Regions from separate parts of the Klebsiella variicola genome, predicted to be linked through region 3. Evidence: riboswitches for the same ligand, from Rfam matches in the RefSeq annotation. Region 3 holds a riboswitch; each other region holds the start of a gene.
The links. A riboswitch is a leader RNA that binds a small molecule or an ion and turns the genes downstream of it on or off. The one in region 3 is predicted to bind thiamine pyrophosphate.
Positions count from the first base shown of each region.

Region 1: it holds a riboswitch for thiamine pyrophosphate, as region 3 does, so the genes downstream of both, thiM (hydroxyethylthiazole kinase) here and thiC (phosphomethylpyrimidine synthase ThiC) in region 3, are expected to answer to the same signal.
Region 2: it holds a riboswitch for thiamine pyrophosphate, as region 3 does, so the genes downstream of both, tenA (thiaminase II) here and thiC (phosphomethylpyrimidine synthase ThiC) in region 3, are expected to answer to the same signal.

Region 1 is NZ_CP010523.2:1,689,737-1,697,056, forward strand. Features, by position in the region: gene SP68_RS08025 (alkyl/aryl-sulfatase) at 1-1,415, opposite strand, end outside; TPP riboswitch at 1,646-1,743, shown strand; gene thiM (hydroxyethylthiazole kinase) at 1,778-2,551, shown strand; gene thiD (bifunctional hydroxymethylpyrimidine kinase/phosphomethylpyrimidine kinase) at 2,548-3,348, shown strand; gene fbaB (class I fructose-bisphosphate aldolase) at 3,496-4,548, shown strand; gene SP68_RS08045 (sugar-binding transcriptional regulator) at 4,630-5,571, opposite strand; gene dalD (D-arabinitol 4-dehydrogenase) at 5,778-7,145, shown strand; gene xylB (xylulokinase) at 7,155-7,320, shown strand, end outside.
Region 2 is NZ_CP010523.2:2,585,907-2,593,226, forward strand. Features, by position in the region: gene SP68_RS12165 (ABC transporter permease) at 1-636, opposite strand, end outside; gene SP68_RS12170 (ABC transporter ATP-binding protein) at 633-1,361, opposite strand; gene tenA (thiaminase II) at 1,358-2,053, opposite strand; TPP riboswitch at 2,122-2,223, opposite strand; partial or broken gene SP68_RS12180 (BamA/TamA family outer membrane protein) at 2,524-2,779, shown strand; gene SP68_RS12185 (porin family protein) at 2,798-3,742, shown strand; gene SP68_RS12190 (DUF4056 domain-containing protein) at 3,808-4,914, shown strand; gene SP68_RS12195 (Gfo/Idh/MocA family protein) at 4,952-6,124, opposite strand; gene SP68_RS12200 (TIM barrel protein) at 6,138-7,061, opposite strand; gene SP68_RS12205 (LacI family DNA-binding transcriptional regulator) at 7,253-7,320, opposite strand, start outside.
Region 3 is NZ_CP010523.2:5,237,166-5,244,485, reverse strand. Features, by position in the region: gene thiG (thiazole synthase) at 1-160, opposite strand, end outside; gene thiS (sulfur carrier protein ThiS) at 162-362, opposite strand; gene thiF (thiazole biosynthesis adenylyltransferase ThiF) at 346-1,101, opposite strand; gene thiE (thiamine phosphate synthase) at 1,094-1,729, opposite strand; gene thiC (phosphomethylpyrimidine synthase ThiC) at 1,729-3,624, opposite strand; TPP riboswitch at 3,711-3,835, opposite strand; gene SP68_RS24450 (Rsd/AlgQ family anti-sigma factor) at 3,889-4,386, opposite strand; gene nudC (NAD(+) diphosphatase) at 4,480-5,253, shown strand; gene hemE (uroporphyrinogen decarboxylase) at 5,294-6,358, shown strand; gene nfi (deoxyribonuclease V) at 6,371-7,042, shown strand; gene SP68_RS24430 (YjaG family protein) at 7,085-7,320, shown strand, end outside.

The sequences.
Region 1 (7,320 bases), 2.0 Mb from region 3:
TAGTTACCCTGGTCGTAATCTTCTTTCGCTTTCTTCAGGATCGCATCCGCACCGCCCATATAATCGACGAATTTCTTCGCCGCTTCTTCCGGCGGCAGTTCGTCGAGGGTCGCCGGGTTGCCGTCGTACCAGCCGAGATACAGCACGTAGGTGGCTTTCACATCGTGGCTGACCGAGCCGTAGTAGCCGCGGTTAGCCCAGGTGTTGGCCAGACTGTCCGGCAGCTTAAAGTTAGCGGCGATTTCATCGCGGGTCAGGCCTTCGTTAGCCATCCGCAGGGTCTGGTCGTTGATGTAACGATACAGATCACGCTGGCTCTTCAGCAGGTTAACCACGTTTTCGTTGCCCCAGGTCGGCCAGTGGTGCTGAGCCATAATGATCTCAGCCTTATCGCCCCAGCGAACGATCGCCTGGTTGATATATTTCGACCACGGCAGCGGTTCACGGATCTTCGCCCCGCGCAGCGAGTAGGTGTTATGCAGGGTATGGGTGACGTCTTCTGCGGATTCGATCAGTTTCTTCTCTTCGATATACCACAGCATTTCTGACGGCGCTTCGGAGCCCGGCGCCAGCATAAAGTCGTAGGTCAGGCCGTCGATCACCTCTTTCTGGCCATCCTTGTCAATAATATTGGTTGGCGCAATCAGGGTGACGGTACCCGCAGAGGTGGTGGTGCCCAGCCCGGCGCCCACCTGGCCTTTGGCCTCTGGCTTCAGCAGGTTGCCGTACATATAACTGGCGCGGCGACTCATGACGTTCCCGGCCATGATGTTTTCCGCCACGGCAGCTTCCATAAAGCCGGCCGGCGCGTAGATTTTCACTTTGCCGGACTTCACATCCGCTTCATCAACCACACCGCGCACGCCGCCGTAGTGGTCAACGTGGCTGTGGGTGTAGATCACCGCGACGACCGGTTTTTTACCGCGGTTTTTGTAATACAGGTCCATGCCCACTTTGGCGGTTTCTGCCGAGACCAGCGGGTCAACGACGGTGATCCCCTCTTTACCCTCAATAATTGTCATATTGGAGAGATCGAGGTTGCGGATCTGGTAGACCCCGTCGGTCACTTCAAACAGGCCGCTGATGTTAATCAGCTGCGACTGGCGCCACAAACTCGGGTTCACCGTCTCCGGCGCTTTTTCCCCTTCTTTAATGAAGGCATACTGGCCCGGATCCCAGATGACATTGCCTTGTTCGCCTTTAATGACTTCCGGCGGCAGGGCGGCAATAAAGCCTTTATGCGCATTGGTGAAATCGGTGTTATCGGAGAAGGGGAGTTGATTGTAGAGGGCATCGTTCGCTTTTTTGGTCGCTTCGGTCGCCTCTTTGGCTGACGTGTCCGCCGAGGCGGCGAAAGCGAGACTATTTAACAAACCCGCTAACGCTAACCCTTTTACTATCGGGGTCAATTTCATTGGAATCCTCATTAATGGCATGGTTTATTCGGTTTTACCGATTTAACGCAGGTGGTTGTTTGTTACAGGTTTTTTAAATATAACCATGCATTAACATTCATCCAGTTTTGCTTACAAAAAATGCGTGTTTTACTCCTTTTGTAGTACTTACATAAACGGGAAAAGAAATCAGGTCGGCTTGTGTTACACCGCCACATTTCGTACCCTGCTGACTGAAAATGTTGTACCGCTTTTATGACTCGGGGTGCCCTTCTTCGTTGAAGGCTGAGAAATACCCGTACCACCTGATCTGGATAATGCCAGCGTAGGGAAGTCAGAGACCGCAGGGTCATTGCTTCTACCTCGTCTGGCGGGAGCAAACCATGCCTGAGCTGCTGAATCCCGCGCCTGTCGCGCACCTGCGCCATCTGCTGCGCGCCCATTCCCCCCTTGTGCACTGCATGACCAATGATGTGGTGCAGACCTTTACCGCCAATGTTCTGCTGGCCGTCGGCGCCTCGCCGGCGATGGTGATCGATCCCCGCGAAGCGGCGCAGTTTGCCGCTATCGCCGATGCGCTGTTAATTAACGTCGGTACCCTGACCGAAGATCGCGCCGTGGCGATGCGCGCCGCGGTGGAGCACGCCCGTCAGGCCGGCAGGCCCTGGACGCTGGATCCGGTGGCGGTCGGCGCCCTGACCGTGCGCACGGCCTTTTGTCATGAGCTGCTGGCCCTCCAGCCGGCGGCCATTCGCGGCAATGCCTCTGAAATTCTGGCGCTGGCCGGGATGAGCGCCGGCGGGCGCGGGGTGGATACCACCGATACGGCCGCCGCGGCGCTGCCGGCGGCCCAGGCGCTGGCTCGCCGGCTGGCTACCGTGGTGGCGGTCACTGGCGAGGTGGACTACGTCACCGACGGCGAGCGGGTGCTCAGCGTGGCGGGGGGTAATCCGCTGATGACCCGGGTGGTGGGCACCGGCTGCGCGCTGTCGGCGGTGGTGGCGGCGAGCGCGGCGCTGCCGGGAGACCGGCTGGAAAACGTGGCCGCCGCCTGCGGGCTGATGAAGCAGGCCGGGGAGATCGCCGCCCGTCAGGGAGGCCCTGGCAGCTTTATTCCGGCGTTTCTCGACGCGCTGTATCAGGAGGTGCAGGGATGAAATGCATCAACGCCCTGACCATCGCCGGCACCGATCCCAGCGGTGGGGCCGGTATCCAGGCCGATCTGAAAACCTTCTCCGCGCTGGGGGCCTATGGCTGCTCGGTGATCACCGCCCTGGTGGCGCAGAATACCCGCGGCGTGCAGTCGGTCTATCGCATCGAACCGGATTTTGTGGCCGCGCAGCTCGACTCGGTGTTCAGCGATGTGCGTATCGATACCACCAAAATCGGCATGCTGGCGGAGACCGATATTGTGGAAGCCGTGGCCGAGCGGCTGGCGCGCTACCGGGTGGCCAACGTGGTGCTGGATACCGTCATGCTGGCGAAAAGCGGCGATCCGCTGCTGTCGGCCTCGGCGGTGGAGACCCTGCGTCAACGATTGTTGCCGCAGGTGTCATTGATCACCCCGAACCTGCCGGAAGCGGCCGCGCTACTCGATGCCCCCCATGCGCGCACCGAGCGCGAGATGCTGGAGCAGGGGCGGGCGTTGCTGGCGCTGGGCTGCGGCGCGGTATTAATGAAGGGCGGCCATCTCGACGACGCCGAAAGCCCGGACTGGCTCTTCACCCGCGAAGGGGAACAGCGGTTTACCACGCCTCGCGTGCAGACCAAAAATACCCACGGCACCGGCTGCACGCTCTCCGCCGCGCTGGCGGCGCTGCGCCCCCGTCATGCGGACTGGGCGGCCACCGTCGCCGAGGCGAAGGCCTGGCTGTCGGCGGCCCTGGCGCAGGCCGACTCTCTGGAAGTGGGCCACGGCATCGGGCCGGTGCACCATTTCCACGCCTGGTGGTAAATGGCAGCGCAACGGGACAGCAGAATCTCCTGAAAAAATGGCCCCCCGGCTGGAAAATAGGCTAAGTCGGTACCAGGCTTAACCTGCCCAAAAAAATTGGGTTGGGATAATGCATGCCGGCTTCGGCCGGCCTTACGGGAGATTGCTATGACTGATATTACGCAGTTGCTGGGCAAAGATGCCGAGAGCCTGTTGCAGCACCGTTGTATAACCATTCCGGCCGACCAGCTGTATCTGCCTGGGGCAGATTATGTTGATCGGGTGATGGTGGATAATAACCGACCACCGGCGGTGCTACGCAATATGCAGACCCTGTACAATACCGGACGCCTGGGAGGAACCGGCTACCTTTCCATTCTGCCGGTTGACCAGGGCGTGGAGCACTCGGCGGGCGCCTCCTTTGCCGCCAACCCGCTGTACTTTGATCCGAAAAATATCGTCGAGCTGGCGATCGAAGCCGGCTGTAACTGCGTGGCGTCGACCTACGGCGTGCTGGCCTCGGTGTCGCGCCGCTACGCGCATCGCATCCCTTTCCTGGTGAAGCTCAACCATAACGAAACGCTGAGCTACCCCACCGAATACGACCAGACCCTCTACGCCAGCGTTGAGCAGGCGTTCAATATGGGGGCGGTGGCCGTGGGAGCGACGATCTATTTCGGCTCGGAACAATCGCGTCGTCAGATAGAAGAGATTTCCGCCGCCTTTGAGCGGGCCCATGAGCTGGGCCTGGTCACCGTGCTGTGGGCCTATCTGCGCAATTCGGCGTTCAAGAAAGATGGCGTCGACTATCATGTCTCCGCGGACCTGACCGGTCAGGCCAACCACCTGGCGGCCACCATCGGCGCCGATATCGTTAAGCAAAAAATGGCGGAGAATAACGGCGGCTACAAAGCGGTTAACTTCGGCTATACCGACGACCGGGTGTACAGCAAACTGACCAGCGATAACCCCATCGATCTGGTGCGCTACCAGCTGGCCAACTGCTATATGGGCCGCGCCGGGCTGATTAACTCCGGCGGCGCGGCGGGCGGGGAGACCGACCTTGCCGACGCGGTGCGCACAGCGGTGATCAATAAACGCGCCGGCGGTATGGGGCTGATCCTTGGTCGCAAAGCGTTTAAGAAATCGATGGCTGACGGCGTGAAGCTGATCAATGCCGTGCAGGACGTCTACCTTGACGGGAAAGTGACTATCGCCTGATAAGCACGAGTATCGTTGGGATCCCCGGTGGCGCGACGCGCACCGGGGTTACCGTTGTGTATGCGCCTTCAGGCCGCGCCGTTACCGCGTCAGCAGCCAGCGGGCGGTATGTTCATCGGTCACCAGACCATTGATCCAGCCGCCTTTAAGGGCCGCCAGGATCGCCGGTCGTTTGTATTCTCCACAGGCCGCGGCAATACGCGGGCAGTGGTTCTGACGGATATCATAGCTGGTGATCATGCGGTTGATCTCGCTGTCTACCACGTGGCCTTCCGCATCGATAAACCGTCCGAGGATCTCTCCGATGCCGCCGCGCGCGGTCAGCTCATCCATTTGCGCCTGATTGATAAACCCGTCTTTAAAGATCGGACTTTGCGTGCCCAGGGGACCAATGCCGACAAAAATCACGTCCGCCTCTTGTGCGACGCCGGAGACGCTGCGGAATAAGCGGTTGGTGCACCACATCTCATGCTCCTCCGCGCTCTGGGCGTAGCGCGGCGCCGGCCACTGATAGTACTTGGCCTTAATTTTGCGGGTCAGCAGCAGGGGCACGTCATCGTAATAATTGCACTGCCCGTCGGCGTTCATGGCGCTGATCAGCGCCACGCAGCGGGTATTCAGGCTGTCAAAATCGATGCGCTGCAGCGCTTTTTTCAGGGTCAGGCCCGAGCCCAGGCCGATGATTTTCTCCTTATCATCCTGCAGATAGCGAGCCATCAGCTGATAGCAGCCAAACGACACGCTGTCGAGGGTGCTTTCTTCGCTAAAGGCGGGGACCACATTGCACTCGATCAATCGATACTTTTCCTGCAGCAACTGCGCATAATCGAGGCAGTTTGCTACCGGATGGTGCAAATTAATCGACACTATCCCTTCTTCTTTCGCGGCGGCGATCAGCCGTTGCACCACCGGTCTGGAGGTGCCCAGCTGGCTGGCAATCTCGCTCTGATTCTGACCGGCGATGTAGTACATCCATGCGGCACGCACCTTCTGATCCAACCGGATATCGTCTTCTTTACTCATGGTTTCCCGCCCTAAGTTGCTGACCAGGGCTCGCAATTGGCCCGGCGAATACCCGCATTCTCGCCGTGGTTGGCATAACTGGCAAGCTTTTGCTCTTGTCTGGTCATTTGTAATTTAATTGGGTAATTGTTCTTTTGTGATCCGTGGCTCTTATTTTGGTCAAATGATCAATTACAGTGGCGCCATCAACTCAAGGAGAACAGAACATGAACAATCAATTCACATGGCTTCATATCGGTCTGGGTTCTTTTCATCGCGCGCATCAGGCGTGGTATCTGCATCGTCTGATAGCGTCCGGGGATAAGCGCTGGCACATCGCGGCAGGAAATATTCGTAACGACGCCGAGCAGGTGGTGCAGGCGCTGGCGGCGCAGGGAGGACGTTACGTCCTGGAGACCGTCAGCCCGGAAGGGGAGCGCGAATATGAAGAAATTACTTCTATCCAGAAATTGCTGCCGTGGCAGGCCGGGCTGCAGCCGCTGATTAACGAAGGGGCGAACCCGCAGACCAAAGTTATCGCCTTTACTGTGACGGAAGGGGGGTACTACCTGAACACCCGCCATCAGCTGGAAACCAGTAACCCCGATCTGCAGGCCGACCTGCAAGGCGAGTGCAAAACCATTTATGGCACCCTCGCGCGGATCCTGGAGAAGCGCATGGCCGACGACGCCGGGCCGCTGACCCTGCTCAACTGCGACAACGTGCGCCACAACGGCGAGCGTTTCCACGACGGCATGGTCGAGTTCCTGCAGCTCACCGGCAAACAGGCGGTGATTGACTGGATGGCGGCCAATACCACCTGTCCGAACACCATGGTGGACCGCATCACCCCGCGTCCGGCGGCCGATCTGCCGGCCCGTATCAAAGCGCAAACCGGGATTGATGACAAAGCGCCGGTGATGGGGGAGACCTTTATCCAGTGGGTGGTGGAGAACCACTTCCGTGATGCCCGCCCGAACCTGGAAGCGGTCGGCGTGGAGATGGTCGAGTCGGTCATCCCGTATGAAGAGGCGAAAATCCGCATTCTGAACGCGTCGCACAGCTGCATTGCCTGGGCGGGAACCTTAATTGGCCAGCAGTATATTCATGAAAGCACGCTGACCGATGCTATCTACGCCATTGCCGACCGCTACGTCACGGAGGATGTCATTCCCTGCCTCGGCGATAACGGCATTGATCTGCCCACCTACCGGGATGTGGTGCTTAAGCGCTTTACCAACCCCTATATCCAGGACACCAACCAGCGCGTCGCCGCCGACGGCTTCTCGAAAATTCCGGCGATGATCGCCCCCACGCTGCAGGAGTGCTATCAGCGCGGCGTCCGCCCTGAGGCGACCGCCATGCTGCCGGCGCTGTTCTTCGTCTTTATGGAGCAGTGGCATAAGGGAACGCTGCCCTATCAGTACCAGGACGGCATCCTGGATGCGCAGGCGGTGCATGAGATGTATGAGGCTCAGGATCCGGTGGCTGTCTATGCCCGCGATAAAGCCCTGTTTGGTGACCTCGCCAACAACGCGGATTTTCTGGCGCTGATGCGCGAGAAAGTCGCCGCCGTTTACACGCTGATTAAATAAGAGGTGGCTATGTATCTGGGTATCGATCTCGGCACATCGGAAGTCAAAGCGCTGGTCATTGATGAGAACTATGAGGTTATCGCCAGCCATAGCGCGCCGCTGAGCATTCAGCGGCCCCATCCGCACTGGTCAGAACAAGCGCCGGAGCTATGGTGGGAGGCGACGGAGTACCTGA
Region 2 (7,320 bases), 2.7 Mb from region 3:
GGTTTGCAGCCGCGCATTGGCATTGAGCATGACGTAGCCCAGCCCCTCAGCGGAGCCGACCCATTCGCCGATAATCGCGCCGATGGGCGCCACCGCCGCCGCCATCCGCAGGCCCGAGCCCAGCGCAGGCAGGGCAGCCATCAGGCGGACATGCCGCAGCTGAGCGCCGAAGGAGGCGTTCATGCTGCGCGCCAGATCGAGATATTCCTGGTTGACCCGTCGCAAGCCATCAAAGAAGGCGGAAGTCACCGGAAAGAAAATCACCAGCACGGCCATCGCCACTTTGGCGCTCATGCCAAAGCCCAGCCACAGCACCAGCAGCGGGGCGAGGGCAAAGACCGGGATCGCCTGACTGGTGAGGACCAGCGGCATCAGCCAGCGCTGCAGGCGCGGAGAGAGGATCATACCCAGCGCCAGGGTGACGCCGAGCGTCACGCCCAGCGCCAGGCCGCTCAGGATCTCACTGAGCGTGATAAGCGTGTGCCAGCCGAGATAGGCGCGATTAACCCACAGCGCCTCGGCGACCGCCATCGGGGAGGGTAAAAGAAAGTGAGGAATGCCGCTGCGGCTGGCCAGACCCCAGAGGATCATCAACCCGCAGAACACCATGCTGCCCCGCCAGAGACGTCCGGTCATGGATGAGCCCTCATCAGTTGCTGCAGCAGGGCGGCCTGGCTGTTCAAGAGATCGGGCGCGTCCGGCGCGCGCGGAGGTGTGCCGGCAAGGTGATGGCTGTCATCGATGTCGCCGTCGGGCGCCGAGAGGACCAGCAGGCGGTGGCTCAGCCGGCAGGCCTCCTGCGGATCGTGGGTGATCAGCACCACCGTGCGACCAGCCAGCAGGGTGGCGGCCAGAGTTTGAATGCGCGTGCGGGTGAGGGTATCCAGCGCCGAGAAAGGCTCATCCATCAGCACGATGGGGCGGTCCTCATACAGGGTGCGGGCCAGCGCGGCGCGCTGACGCATGCCGCCGGAGAGGGTTGCCGGCCGGGCGTCGGCGCAGGACGAGAGCTCAACCTGATCAAGCAGGGCGGCGACCCGGGCACGATCGACTTTTTCACCGCGCAGCCGCGCGCCGAGGGCGACGTTGTCCCGGACGCTCAGCCAGGGGTAGAGCAGATCTTTCTGCCCCATCCACGCCAGACGGCCCTGAATAGGCTGCCCATCGCTGGCGACCACTTCTCCCCGGGTGGCGGGCGCCAGACCGGCCATCACCCGCAGCAGGCTGGTTTTGCCGGCCCCGCTGGCGCCGAGGAGCGACACCCACTGCCCGCCGGGGACCGTAAACGACAGGTTGTCGAACAACCGACGGTCGCCGAAATGCAGGCTCAGGCCACGGACCTCGATACCCGGCGCAGTCACGCCCGGGTCTCCGCTGTCGCGTTGAGGCCCATCTGCCAGAACTGCGCCTCAAGGCGGGTGCCGGTGGTGAAAATCTCGCTCAGCTCAGTGATCCGGGCCTCGCTCCCGCGCTGCTGCCATACCGTTTCCAGCAGCGCCAGCGCGGCATTGACGCCGTGCAGATAGCCTTCATCGCCATAGTTGCGGATCCACGAGGCGTAGGGGTTATCGTCCAGTCGGGTGGCGGGATGCTGCAGCAGGCCGAGACCGATTTCCGCATAACCGGCCACGCAGGGCATCAGCGCGACCAGTAGATCCAGCGCGTCACCCGAGTGGCCAATATCCAGCACGTAGCGGGTATAGTTAATGGTTTCCGGCGCTTCAGGCTGGGTAGCCATCTCCTGCTCGCTAATGCCCCACTGAGCGCAGTAACCGACGTGCAGCGGCAGTTCGTTGAGGATGGCGTTCATTGAGGCGGCCGCGGCCCGCATCTCCGGCAGCGTGCGCAGTTTACTCACCAGCAGCGCATAGCTGCGGGCAAAGTGGATCAGAAACAGATAATCCTGGGTCAGGTAGCGACGAAATGCGCTTTCCGCCAGGGTGCCCTCGGCAAGCTGCTGGACGAAAGGATGCGCCACATAGTGCTGCCAGTCAGCGGCGGCCAGCTGGCGTAAACGGCCATAAAGACCATGGCTAAACGCGGGAATTATCACAGGACCTCCAGATATTCAGGGGAGATCCGGGCGTGCAGGGGTGTGAACAGGCAATGGCGGTAATGCAGGCAAAATTGCCGACCCGTCCCTTCGCTGGCATGACCCAGATCAGGTTCAAAGGGTTCGGCTTGCGCCATCTCAGCCCTCACGGGACACCCCTCGGTAGCGCTATGTTATACGATATTCACCTTTTGAATACAATCACCGCGCTGCCCTGTATCGCGATGGCATTTTTCTGTGATAGCCAGCACTTTTTCGTTTAAAAATACCCGAAAAACAGGCGACTGCGCGTTGGTGAGCATTATTCTCATACGTTATATTTTCATTACCCCGTCGCGTTAATACTGTTCGTGAGGCGTGTCGTGCGTCCCCAAAGCCCCGGAGTAAGCATGAAATTCCTGTTGTCCGCACTGGCGGTCGCGGGCCATTAATCAGTCATTCATCCACCATGATAACCCTTTGATGTCCCTATTTCGCGCTACCGCTATCAGGGCGACGACGTGGTCACGGCGCAAACCTCCCTGGGCCTTCACCCCGCGCTGGATCCTGCAGGGATTCGTTGGCGCGGGGTGCGCGGCGCGCACGCCAGCGGAACAGTCAGAGGTGGCATGGGGGGCCGGTTTTCGTTACCTGATTGCACGGCAGTACGGTTTGCGTACCGGGATTGACGTGGCGTTCAGTGAGCATGAGCAGGCGGTCTATTGCAATGTCGGTTCGGGTTTATAACTACACATGAGAATAACAATGAGAGCATCCGGAACGGTGTTAACGCTGCTGTTGGCGGCCTGTGGCGCGTCGGCCGCGGAGCAGAGCGAGAGCGACAGCTATTTTCCGATATGGGGAGATGAGGCACGCGCCCGGGGGTATTCGATCCCGTTACCCTACGGCGTCAACCTGAGCTATATGAATATCCGTCAGGATATCATGGTCGACAGTATTACCTTTTCCGGGCTTAAGCTGGGCAACCATCCCATTCCCAGCGATATGTTCGCCATCGATGCCGGGCACACCCGCGAGAAGAGCAAAACCGAAAACCTGCGCCTCGATATGTGGGTCTTTCCGTTTCTCAACGTTTACGGGCTGGTGGGGCATACCCGCGGGGCGTCTGTCTCCCAGGTCTCCGTGGATTCGGATCCTTCGCAGTTTCGCGGTCTGGATCGGGTGATCGCCGGCGCGGTTCACCAGCTTTATCAGAGCGGAAAACTGCAGAATATTGATTTTACGCTTGATTTCAAAGGAACCACCTGGGGAACCGGCTTTACGCTCGCCGGGGGATACGGCAACTGGTTCGGGTTAGTAGACACTAACTACACCCGTACCGATTTCGATATTCTCGACGGCAGCATCTCGGCGGTCACCGTCTCGCCGCGCGTCGGCTACCGCTTCAGTTTTCACGGGATCGACGGGCCGTCCCACCTCAGCCTGTGGGTCGGGAGCATGTATCAGGACGTGCAGCAGGAGTTTAAAGGCGATCTGGCCGACCTGCATATGCCGCCAGAGCTTCAGCCCCTGATTGCCGCAGTCAATAAAGACGGCGAGGGGAAATTCGACGTCAAGCAGAAGCTAACCTCACCCTGGAATATGCTGATTGGCGCCCAGTATGAAGTCACCAAAAACTTTAACGTGCTGACTGAATTTGGTTTTAACGAGCGCAATAGCTTCTTTGTCTCCGGTGAATACCGTTTTTAACTAAAACTGCTGGCGTCATCTGCCGGTAAGATGCGCGCTCTTTTGTTGTTGTGGAGAGGCTGTTGATGCGTAAAGCCTTATGGCTGCTGTTTGCACTGTCGCTGCCGGCGCTGGCGCAGGATCCGGTGCTGCCCGCTGTGACGGCGATCCATCCGGTGCCCACCCTGGGTGAGCTGCCGCCGCCGGAGTCGCTGCGACCGTGCTGCGCTTTTGGTTACGACCTGCACGTGCGCGCGGTGGGCATCCCGATCCCGGTATACCAGATTGGCAATGTGCTGACCCTGGATACGCTGGGCAAGCACCATTACAACGATAGCGCGTTCGGGGCGGTGAAAAACCTGCTGGGGCTCAGCGAGGAGCAGAACGGGCTCATCTATACCCGTCGCGGCGGGTTTATTGATATCGCCCATGTGCGCGATACGGCGGACTACACCTTCTATCTGTTCAATCGTATTGCGCCGACGCTGGGCCAGGCGGGGCGGATCTTCTACAGTGAAGAGCTGGGCGTACGCCGCGTTCAGCTGAATGCCTTTACGCCGCCGGCGGGCGTCAGGCAGCGCTATCAGTTGGCCGCCTGGCTGGCGGGTCATCTGGCCTTCGAAATTGCCCAATGGCATGAGATTGCCCAGTGGTATGGCTTCCAGTCGGTCCCCGGGTTTTCTGAGGAGGTCTCCGCTTTTTCGCCGGAGGATCTCTACTCCAATTTACTCGGCGCCAGGCTGGCGATTAACGTGATCCTCAGCGGCCACGGTGGTTCGCTGGAAGACTATAACCAGGCCATGGATACGGCGCTGAAACAGGCGATGACCCGACTGATGGTGGCGACGAGAGGGGAGACGGAAGCGATGTTTCAGCGGATCGACGGCGACTGGTGGAACAGTCACCGGCGGGTGCCGGATAAGTTTCTGGTGCTGAAGCGTAACTACGATCTGCAGGAAAATCGGCTGCCGACGCCGGTCCCTTTCGAAACCCTGCCGCCGTATCGCCTGACCATGCCGGAGCAGGTTGGGGGGTTCCGCTTACGCGACCTCGGCGAACTGCAGATCTACCCAGGGCATGATATGCAGGCGCTGCCGGTTCCCGCGCAATACTATGGCGCCGGCGCGTTCCAGGCGCTGGCGGATAGCGCACGTAAGGCGGATAAGACCCAGCTGTCACGAATTGAAAAATAGCCGTAAAGGCTCAGGGCGAGCGCCCTGAGCCAGTGAGTTAGCGGAAGTCGACCCAGCAGGCGCCGTTGTCGGCAGACCGTACGCAGTTTTCCACCCAGCGCACGCCGAACGCGCCGGCGCGAGCGTCCGGATACCAGAAGTCGGCCAGCAGCGCTTCGTCGCGACGGTCGGCGGCATCCATGGCGATGGCGAAACGGCGATAGAGATTCGACCATGCCTCAAACAGTCCCTCCGGATGGCCGCCGCCGATGCGGTCATCCTGACGCGCCAGCGGATCGAGATAGTCCATGCCGCGCTCGAGGATACGCACCGGCTCGCCCTGGATTTCATAGCGCAGCTGGTTGGGCTGTTCATCCCACCATTCGAGACTGGCTTTTTCACCGACGATACGCACCTTTTGTCCGTGCATGGAGCCGCAGTTAACGGCGGAGCTCCACAGCGAGCCAACGGCGCCGTTGTCATACTCCATCAGCACATGGGCGTTATCTTCCAGCGGCGCGCGGCTTTTGACGAAGCTTTGTCTGGCGCACATCAGCCGGGTGATGTTCAGCTGCGGAGCCATGGTTTCAACCAGAAACAGCGGATGAGTGGCCAGGTCGCCCAGAACATAGCTGGGGCCGACAAAGCGAGGATCGACCCGCCAGCGGGTACTGGCGTTTTCCAGCTCCACCGGCTGGGCGTGAAAACCGTGGGCAAACTGCATATTGACGATACGGATGTCGCCCAGCAGCCCGTCGGCGATCATCTGTCGGGCCTGCAGGATCAGCTGGTGGCCGGCATAGCCGTAGGTTACCCCGATGATCTTGTGCTGCCGCTGGCTGAGCGCCACCAGTTCGTCTGCTTCCTCGCTGCTGAAGCACAGCGGCTTTTCGCACACCACGTGCAGCCCAGCCTCCAGCGCCGCCCGGCAGATGGCATAATGGGTGTTATTTGGTGTAGCAATCGACACCGCCTGAATGCCGTCCGGACGCTCCGCTTCACCGCGGAACAGGCTCTGGTAGTCGGCGTAACAGCGGTCGGGATCCACCCCCAGCTGTTGGCCGAACTGGCGTCCGCGTTCGGCATCAATATCAAAGGCGCCGGCCAGCAGCGTAAAGGTGTTATCACGCAGCGCCGCTGAGCGGTGAATATAGCCGATCTGGCTGCTGCCGCCGCCGCCGACCATGCCCCAGCGCAGGGTGCGATCGAGAGGTTTTAAACCGTTAATCATGTTGCGTCTCCTGTCAGAATCCCACGTCGCGCAGATAGCGCAGACTTTCCGTGACCGCCTGCAGGCTGCCTGCGGCATGGCGCGGGTCGCGCTCTTGTTCAATGGTTATCCAGCCCTGATATCCTCGGCGGGCGAGAAAGTCTTTGATGGCCGGATAGTCAATGGCGCCGCTGCCGAGCGGGCACATTACCCCTTCGGCGCAGGCGGTGAAAAAGTCGATGCCCTCGGCGATGGCGCGCTGGTAAACCTGCGGATCCACATCCTTGAAGTGCAGGTAGTCGAGTCGTGCGTAATAGCGATCCAGCCAGTCGAGCGGATCCATACCGGCGTAGTAGAGATGCCCGGTATCCAGACACAATCCCGCGACGTCGTGTGGAATATCGTTCGCCAGCCGCTCGATTTCATCCGCAAATTCGATGCAGCCCCCGGCGTGGGGATGGATAACCGCCCGCACACCGTACTCCTGCCAGGCGAGGGTGCTGAGGGCGGTAATGTGCGCCATCATGCGCTGCCAGTCTTTGTCATCAAGACGTGGAGCGAGCGCGCCGCGCCCGGCAAAGCGCGCCCGTTCAGGGTTGCCGAAATCAATAATTACCAGGTAAGGCGGCTGAACAGGATGCCCTGGCGTGGGTTCGGCGGCCGGAACCTGCGACAGATTGCGGCAGATCTGATGGGTCAGCGCCACCAGGGTGGGGAAATGGGCCTCGCTGACCAGATCGTCAAAGATCGTACCGGCCACCAGCGACAACTGATGCTGCTCCAGCGCCGCGCGCAGGCTGGCCGGGTCGGTGGGCAGGTAGCCCCAGGGCCCCAGCTCAATGCTGCGATAGCCGGCCTGCGCCGCCTCCTTCAGCACGGTAGCCCAGGCGGGAAGGTCAGGGTTTTTCGGGTCATCCACGCCCCAGCTGCAGGGGGCATTGGCGATAGAGAGTGTCATGTTGGCTTCCTTTTTACACAGGGGATGCCGCTGAGTATTGAATAAATATTTCATTCTCAACAATGATGGAATGATGATTTTTTGATGGTCATCATGCTTTGAATTGATGTGATTTTTGATAGTTTTTTATCAAATTGAGGGCGGGCGCGGTCTGCCCGTTAACTGGCCCCGGCGGCGGCGGGGTCGGGAGTTTACATATTTTCTTTGGTGATGATATCGAAAGGCTGGGGGAGAGAAATCACCTCGCTCGGCGAGCGAG
Region 3 (7,320 bases):
TCGCGTCATTGTTCTGGCGTAAATCGACGCGCTTCATCGCCAGCGTCACCAGCTGGCTTCCCGAGGCGCGAATCGCCTCAACCATCACCTCCGGGGCGGCGAATTTGCCGGTACCGGTAAAAAGATGGGATTCAAACGTTTTGTCTGCAATACGTAACATGTCAGCCTCCAGCGATAACCTGAAAAAGCAGGATCCGATCGCCTTCCTGTAAGAGATGATCTTCCCACCGGTCGCGCGGCAGGATGTGTTGATTAAGCGCCAGCGCAACGCCCGGCTGCAGCTGTTCGAGCTGGGTCAGCAGGGCGCTGACGCTGAGATTGTCGGCACATGCCAGCGGCTCGTCGTTAAACCAAATCTGCATGCCGCCCTCCGCACACCGGGCAATTCCGGGAGCGCTGTAGCGCCAGATTACGCCAGTTGCTGGTGCGGGCGTCGAACAGCCGCAGGGTATTACGCGGCGTCGTCATGCCGCTGATCAGCTTAATCGCCTCCAGCGCCTGCAGCGTGCCCATCATGCCGACGACCGGGCCGACGATCCCCGCGGTGCGGCAGTTGCGCTGCGGTTCGTCGCTATCCGGCCACAGGCAGCGATAGCAGCCCTGCGTCCAGGGGGGCGTCAATACCATCAACTGACCGCCGAAGCCGACGGCGCTGGCGGTCACTAACGGGGTGTCGAGGGCCACACAGGCGGCGTTGATTGCCTGGCGGGTCACCATGTTATCGGTGCAGTCCAGCACCACGTCCGCTTTCGCCACCTCAGCGCGCAGCGCCTCGCCGCTCAGACGTTGCTGGAGCGCAACCAGTTTGATCTGCGGGTTTAGCTGACTGAGCCGGGTCTTTGCCGCCGCGGCTTTTGGCCGGTCGATATCTTCGCTGGTGAACAGGATCTGCCGCTGCAGGTTGCTGAGATGCACGGCGTCGTCATCGGCCAGGGTCAGCGTCCCGACGCCCGCTCCGGCAAGATAGAGCGCCGCCGGGGAGCCCAGCCCGCCAAGGCCGATAATCAGCACCCGGCTGGCTAACAGTTTCTGCTGCCCCTCGATGGCAATATCCTCCAGCAGCATCTGGCGGCTATAGCGCATAAAGTCGTGATCATTCATCGCCTGCTCCCGCCAGCGCCAGCAGCTGGTCTGTTGCTGCCCGCCAGTCCGCCGCCTGGGTAATAGCGCTGACTACCGCGATGCTGCCGACGCCGGTCGCCAGTACGCCCGGCGCTTTTTCCAGACTGATGCCGCCGATCGCGACGGTGGGGTAATCCGCCAGGCGTTGAATATGTCTGGCTAGCTGGTCGAGGCCCTGCGGCGCGGAAGGCATCTGTTTGGTTTGCGTCGGGAAGACGTGGCCCAGCGCGATGTAAGAGGGGCGCGCCGCCAGCGCGACATCAATTTCCATATTGTCGTGAGTGGAGACGCCGAGACGCAGTCCGGCTTTGCGGATAGCGCTCAGATCGGTGGTTTCCAGATCTTCTTGCCCCAGGTGTACCCCGTAGGCCTGATGCTTAATCGCCAGCTGCCAGTAATCGTTAATGAACAACCGGGCGTGATAGCGGCGGCCAAGGGCGATGGCGGCGATCACGTCATCCTCCACGTCGCTGTCACGTTGGTCTTTGATGCGCAGTTGAAGAGTACGCACTCCCGCCTCCAGCAGGCGCTCAATCCACGCCACGCTGTCAACCACCGGGTAGAGTCCAAGACGAAATGGGACGGGTGGAAAATCAGGTTGATACATCAGGCTTCCTCCTGTTTCAGGTAGATTTCGCCGCCACGGGCGCGGAAGTGATGCGACATATCGGCCATGCCAGCTTCGATATTTTGCTTCGCGGCGTAGTCGCGGACTTCCTGGGTGATTTTCATCGAACAGAATTTCGGCCCGCACATGGAGCAGAAATGGGCGACCTTGCCGGACTCCTGCGGCAGGGTTTCATCGTGATAGGCCCGCGCGGTGAAGGGGTCGAGCGCGAGGTTGAACTGGTCTTCCCAGCGGAATTCGAAACGCGCTTTGGACATCGCGTTGTCGCGGATCTGCGCCCCGGGGTGGCCTTTCGCGAGGTCGGCGGCGTGGGCGGCGATTTTGTAGGTAATCAGCCCCTGTTTCACATCCTCTTTGTTGGGCAGGCCGAGATGCTCTTTTGGCGTGACGTAGCACAGCATCGCGCAGCCAAACCAGCCAATCATTGCCGCGCCGATACCGGAAGTGAAATGGTCGTAGCCCGGCGCGATGTCGGTGGTGAGCGGGCCTAAGGTGTAGAATGGCGCTTCGTGGCAATGCTCCAGCTCTTCGGTCATATTGCGGCGGATCATCTGCATCGGCACGTGGCCGGGGCCTTCAATCATCACCTGCACGTCATACTCCCAGGCGATTTTCGTCAGTTCGCCCAGCGTATGCAGCTCGGCGAACTGCGCCTCGTCGTTGGCGTCCTGGATCGAGCCGGGGCGCAGACCATCGCCGAGGGACAGCGACACGTCATAGGCGGCGCAGATTTCACAGATTTCGCGGAAGTGCTGGTAGAGGAAGTTTTCCTGATGATGCGACAGGCACCACTTGGCCATGATGGAACCACCGCGCGACACGATACCTGTCAGGCGCTTCGCGGTCATCGGCACGTAGCGCAGCAGTACGCCGGCGTGAATCGTGAAGTAGTCGACGCCCTGTTCGGCCTGTTCCAGCAGGGTATCGCGGAAGGCTTCCCAGGTCAGGTTCTCGGCAATGCCGTTGACCTTCTCCAGCGCCTGGTAAATCGGGACGGTACCAATCGGCACCGGGCTGTTGCGCAGGATCCACTCGCGGGTCTCGTGGATATAGCGGCCGGTGGAGAGGTCCATCACCGTGTCGGCGCCCCAGCGGGTTGACCAGACCAGTTTTTCCACCTCCTCTTCGATGGAAGAGGTCACCGCCGAGTTGCCGATATTGGCATTCACTTTCACCAGGAAATTGCGGCCGATAATCATCGGCTCAGATTCCGGGTGGTTGATGTTGGCGGGGATGATGGCGCGTCCGGCGGCAACTTCATCGCGGACGAACTCGGGGGTAATGTTTTCCGGCAGGCGGGCACCGAAGCCTTCCCCGGCATGCTGCTGGCGCAGAACCTCGCTGCGGATACGTTCGCGACCCATGTTTTCGCGAATGGCGATGAACTCCATCTCCGGGGTGACGATCCCCTGGCGGGCGTAGTGCAGTTGGGTAACGCATTTCCCGGCGACGGCGCGTTTGGGCGTCAGCAGGCCGCTGAAGCGCAGCTCATCGAGACCGTCATCGGCCAGCCGCGCTTTGGTATAGGCCGAGCTGCGTTCGCTGAGCGGAGCGCAGTCGTTACGCGCGTCGATCCACGGCTGGCGCAGCTTTGCCAGCCCCTGGCGGACATCAATGCCAATATCCGGGTCGCCATAAGGGCCGGAGGTGTCATATACCGGGATCGGTTCATTGGCTTCGTACCGGGGGTTATCTTTATCGCCGCCGACGAGGGTCGGGCTGAGCTCAATTTCACGCATCGGGACGCGGATATCCGCTTGTGAGCCGTGAACGTAGATGCGGCGTGAATTGGGAAAAGCGGTACCTGCCAGCGTATCAATGAATCGCTGCGCGTGCTCGCGTTGTTCCCGACGGGTGAGTTTGGTAGTAGACATAGCGCATTCCAGTTAAAAAAGGAGATGGCTTGTCAGACGACGGATGGAGTAACAGATGCGACCGATCCAGAACGGACAGGTGCGACCAGCAGTTTACTCTTGTTCCCTTCGCAGGTATTAGCCTGATCAGGTTCCGCGGATCCCGAATTAACGGTCTCAGCCTTTTCCACTTTAGCCAGCGCATGGAAAATAGGCACTCCGACAAGATGACGTCCCCTCCGGAGAGGGGGAACGGAGGTAAACTACTCGTTAATTGCGCACAACTCAAGCGGTCGGCGCAATATTATCGCGCACGTCGTTGCTCAGATTATGCGCGACGGCGAGGGCGATCAGTTTATCCTCCAGCGCGAAACGTGCTTCCAGCGACTCGCCGATATCCGACAGCGCCTGCTGAAATTCAAGGTAGTTATCGTGATCGATAGCGTTTTCGAGGCAGGTATCGTAGTAGTCCATCATCTGCTGGGTATTGGCTTCCAGCTGTGGATAAAGCCGGGTGGCGGCTAAAAGTGGGGTATCGCCTTCCATTTCGCCAATAATGCGTTCATAAATACTAAAATGACCGGATGAGAGGTAATCCACCAGACTTTGGCAAAAGTCATCCAGCGCCTTTTCGTTTAGCCGCATAAATGACTCTTTGCCCGGTTTCAGGCCAACCAGATTGTAGTAAGCCACGAGCAGATGCTTACGCACTTGTAGCCAGCGATCGACCAGTTCATTACTACCGCCAACGCGCTCCGTCAGATTTTCCAGCTGGTTTAGCATGATTGACTCCGCTAGTTTTGATTTAAATCTGCTCACCAAAATGTAAATATAATGTTAACAACATGCCAGTGAAGCAAAGGTAGTGCAATAGATATGGATCGTATTATTGAAAAATTAGATCGCGGCTGGTGGGTTGTCAGTCACGAACAAAAATTATGGTTGCCTGGTGGAGAATTACCACATGGCGAAGCGGTTAATTTCGATCTTGTCGGACAGCATGCGCTGCATATTGGCGAGTGGCAGGGCGAGTCCGTCTGGATGGTGCGCCAGGATCGCCGCCATGACATGGGATCGTTACGCCAGGTTCTGGATCAGGATCCGGGTCTCTTCCAGCTGGCGGGGCGAGGGATCCAGCTCGCCGAATTTTATCGATCGCATAAATTTTGCGGCTACTGTGGCCATCCGATGCATGCCAGCAAAAGCGAATGGGCGATGCTGTGCAGCCACTGCCGTGAACGCTATTACCCGCAAATTGCCCCCTGCATTATCGTCGCTATCCGTCGCGATGATTCGATCCTGTTGGCGCAACATACCCGCCATCGTAACGGCGTGCACACCGTGCTGGCCGGGTTTGTCGAAGTGGGTGAAACCCTTGAGCAGGCAGTGGCCCGCGAGGTGATGGAGGAGAGCGGCATCAAGGTGAAAAACCTGCGCTATGTGACCTCTCAGCCGTGGCCGTTCCCGCAGTCGCTGATGACCGCCTTTATGGCGGATTACGCGGATGGCGATATCGTGGTCGACAAAAAAGAGCTGCTGACCGCGGACTGGTACCGCTATGACAATCTACCGCTCCTGCCACCGCCGGGCACGGTGGCGCGTCGGCTTATCGAAGATACGGTGGCGATGTGTCGGGCAGAGTTCGAGTGACATGTTACACTGGGCGCATCAACGCTAAAGGAATGTAAAAATGACCGAACTGAAAAACGATCGTTACCTGCGCGCGCTGCTGCGTCAGCCGGTTGATGTCACCCCGGTGTGGATGATGCGCCAGGCGGGCCGCTATTTACCGGAGTACAAAGCCACCCGTGCGCAAGCGGGCGACTTTATGTCGCTGTGTAAAAATGCCGAGCTGGCCTGCGAAGTGACGCTCCAGCCGCTGCGCCGTTACCCGCTGGATGCGGCGATCCTCTTTTCGGACATCCTGACGATCCCGGACGCCATGGGTCTGGGGCTGTACTTTGAAGCTGGCGAAGGTCCGCGCTTCACCTCGCCGATAAAAAGCAAAGCCGACGTCGACAAGCTGCCAATCCCGGATCCGGAGCAGGAACTGGGCTATGTCATGAACGCCGTGCGTACCATTCGCCGCGAACTGAAAGGCGAAGTGCCGCTGATCGGCTTCTCCGGTAGCCCCTGGACGCTGGCGACCTATATGGTGGAAGGCGGCAGCAGCAAAGCGTTCACTGTGATCAAAAAGATGATGTACGCCGAACCGCAGGCGCTGCATGCGCTGCTGGAGAAGCTGGCGAAGAGCGTCACCCTGTACCTCAACGCGCAGATCAAAGCCGGCGCGCAGTCGGTGATGATTTTCGACACCTGGGGCGGGGTGCTGACCGGTCGCGACTATCAGCAGTTCTCGCTCTACTACATGCATAAAATTGTCGATGGCCTGCTGCGGGAGAACGAAGGCCGCCGCGTGCCGGTGACCCTGTTCACCAAAGGCGGTGGCCAGTGGCTGGAAGCGATGGCGGAGACCGGCTGTGATGCGCTGGGACTCGACTGGACCACCGATATCGCCGATGCTCGCCGTCGCGTAGGTCACAAAGTGGCGCTCCAGGGCAATATGGACCCGTCGATGCTGTATGCGCCAGCCCCGCGTATTGAAGAGGAAGTGGCGACTATTCTCGCCGGCTTCGGCCAGGGCGAAGGCCATGTCTTTAACCTTGGTCACGGCATCCATCAGGATGTCGACCCGCAGCATGCGGGCGTCTTTGTTGAGGCGGTGCATCGTCTTTCCACACCCTATCATCAATAGGAGATAAGCCGTATGGATTTAGCCGCGCTACGTACCCAACAACAACAGTTAGCCGCGTCGGTCGAGCGAGCGGATCGACTGGATCGCGACCCGCCGGCGTTGATCGGCGGCGCGGATGTCGGGTTTGAGCAGGAAGGGGAAGTGACCCGGGCTGCGATGGTGCTGCTGACCTGGCCTGAGCTTGAGCTGGTGGAGTATCAGGTGGCGCGCGTCGCCACCACCATGCCCTATATTCCCGGCTTTCTCTCATTTCGCGAAACACCTGCGCTGCTGGCGGCGTGGGAGCAGCTTTCGCAAAAACCGGACCTGCTCTTCGTCGACGGCCACGGTATCTCCCATCCCCGGCGGCTCGGCGTCGCCAGCCATTTTGGTCTGATGATTGACGTGCCGACCATCGGGGTGGCGAAAAAACGGCTGTGCGGAAAAATCGGCGAACTGGGTGATGAGCCCGGCGCACTGGCCCCGCTGATGGATAAAAATGAGCAACTGGCCTGGGTCTGGCGCAGCAAAGTGCGCTGCAACCCGCTGTTTATTAGCTCCGGTCACCGGGTGGGCATGGACAGCGCCTTAATGTGGGTTGAGCGCTGCATGCGAGGCTATCGTCTCCCCGAGCCGACGCGCTGGGCCGATGCGGTGGCGTCCCGTCGTCCGTCGTTTGTGCGTTGGCAAGCAAATCACGGCTGATTCAGGTACACTGCGCCTAATTTCTGACTTCGAGAATTCATCATGTTACAAAACCCGATTCACCTGCGCCTGGAGAAGCTGGAAAGCTGGCAGCATGTCACTTTTATGGCCTGCCTGTGCGAGCGTATGTACCCTAACTACGCCATGTTCTGCAAGCAAACCGAGTTCGGCGACGGCCAGCTGTACCGTCGTATCCTGGACCTGATCTGGGAAACGCTGACGGTTAAAGATGCGAAGGTGAATTTCGACAGTCAGCTGGAGAAGCTGGAAGAGGCCAT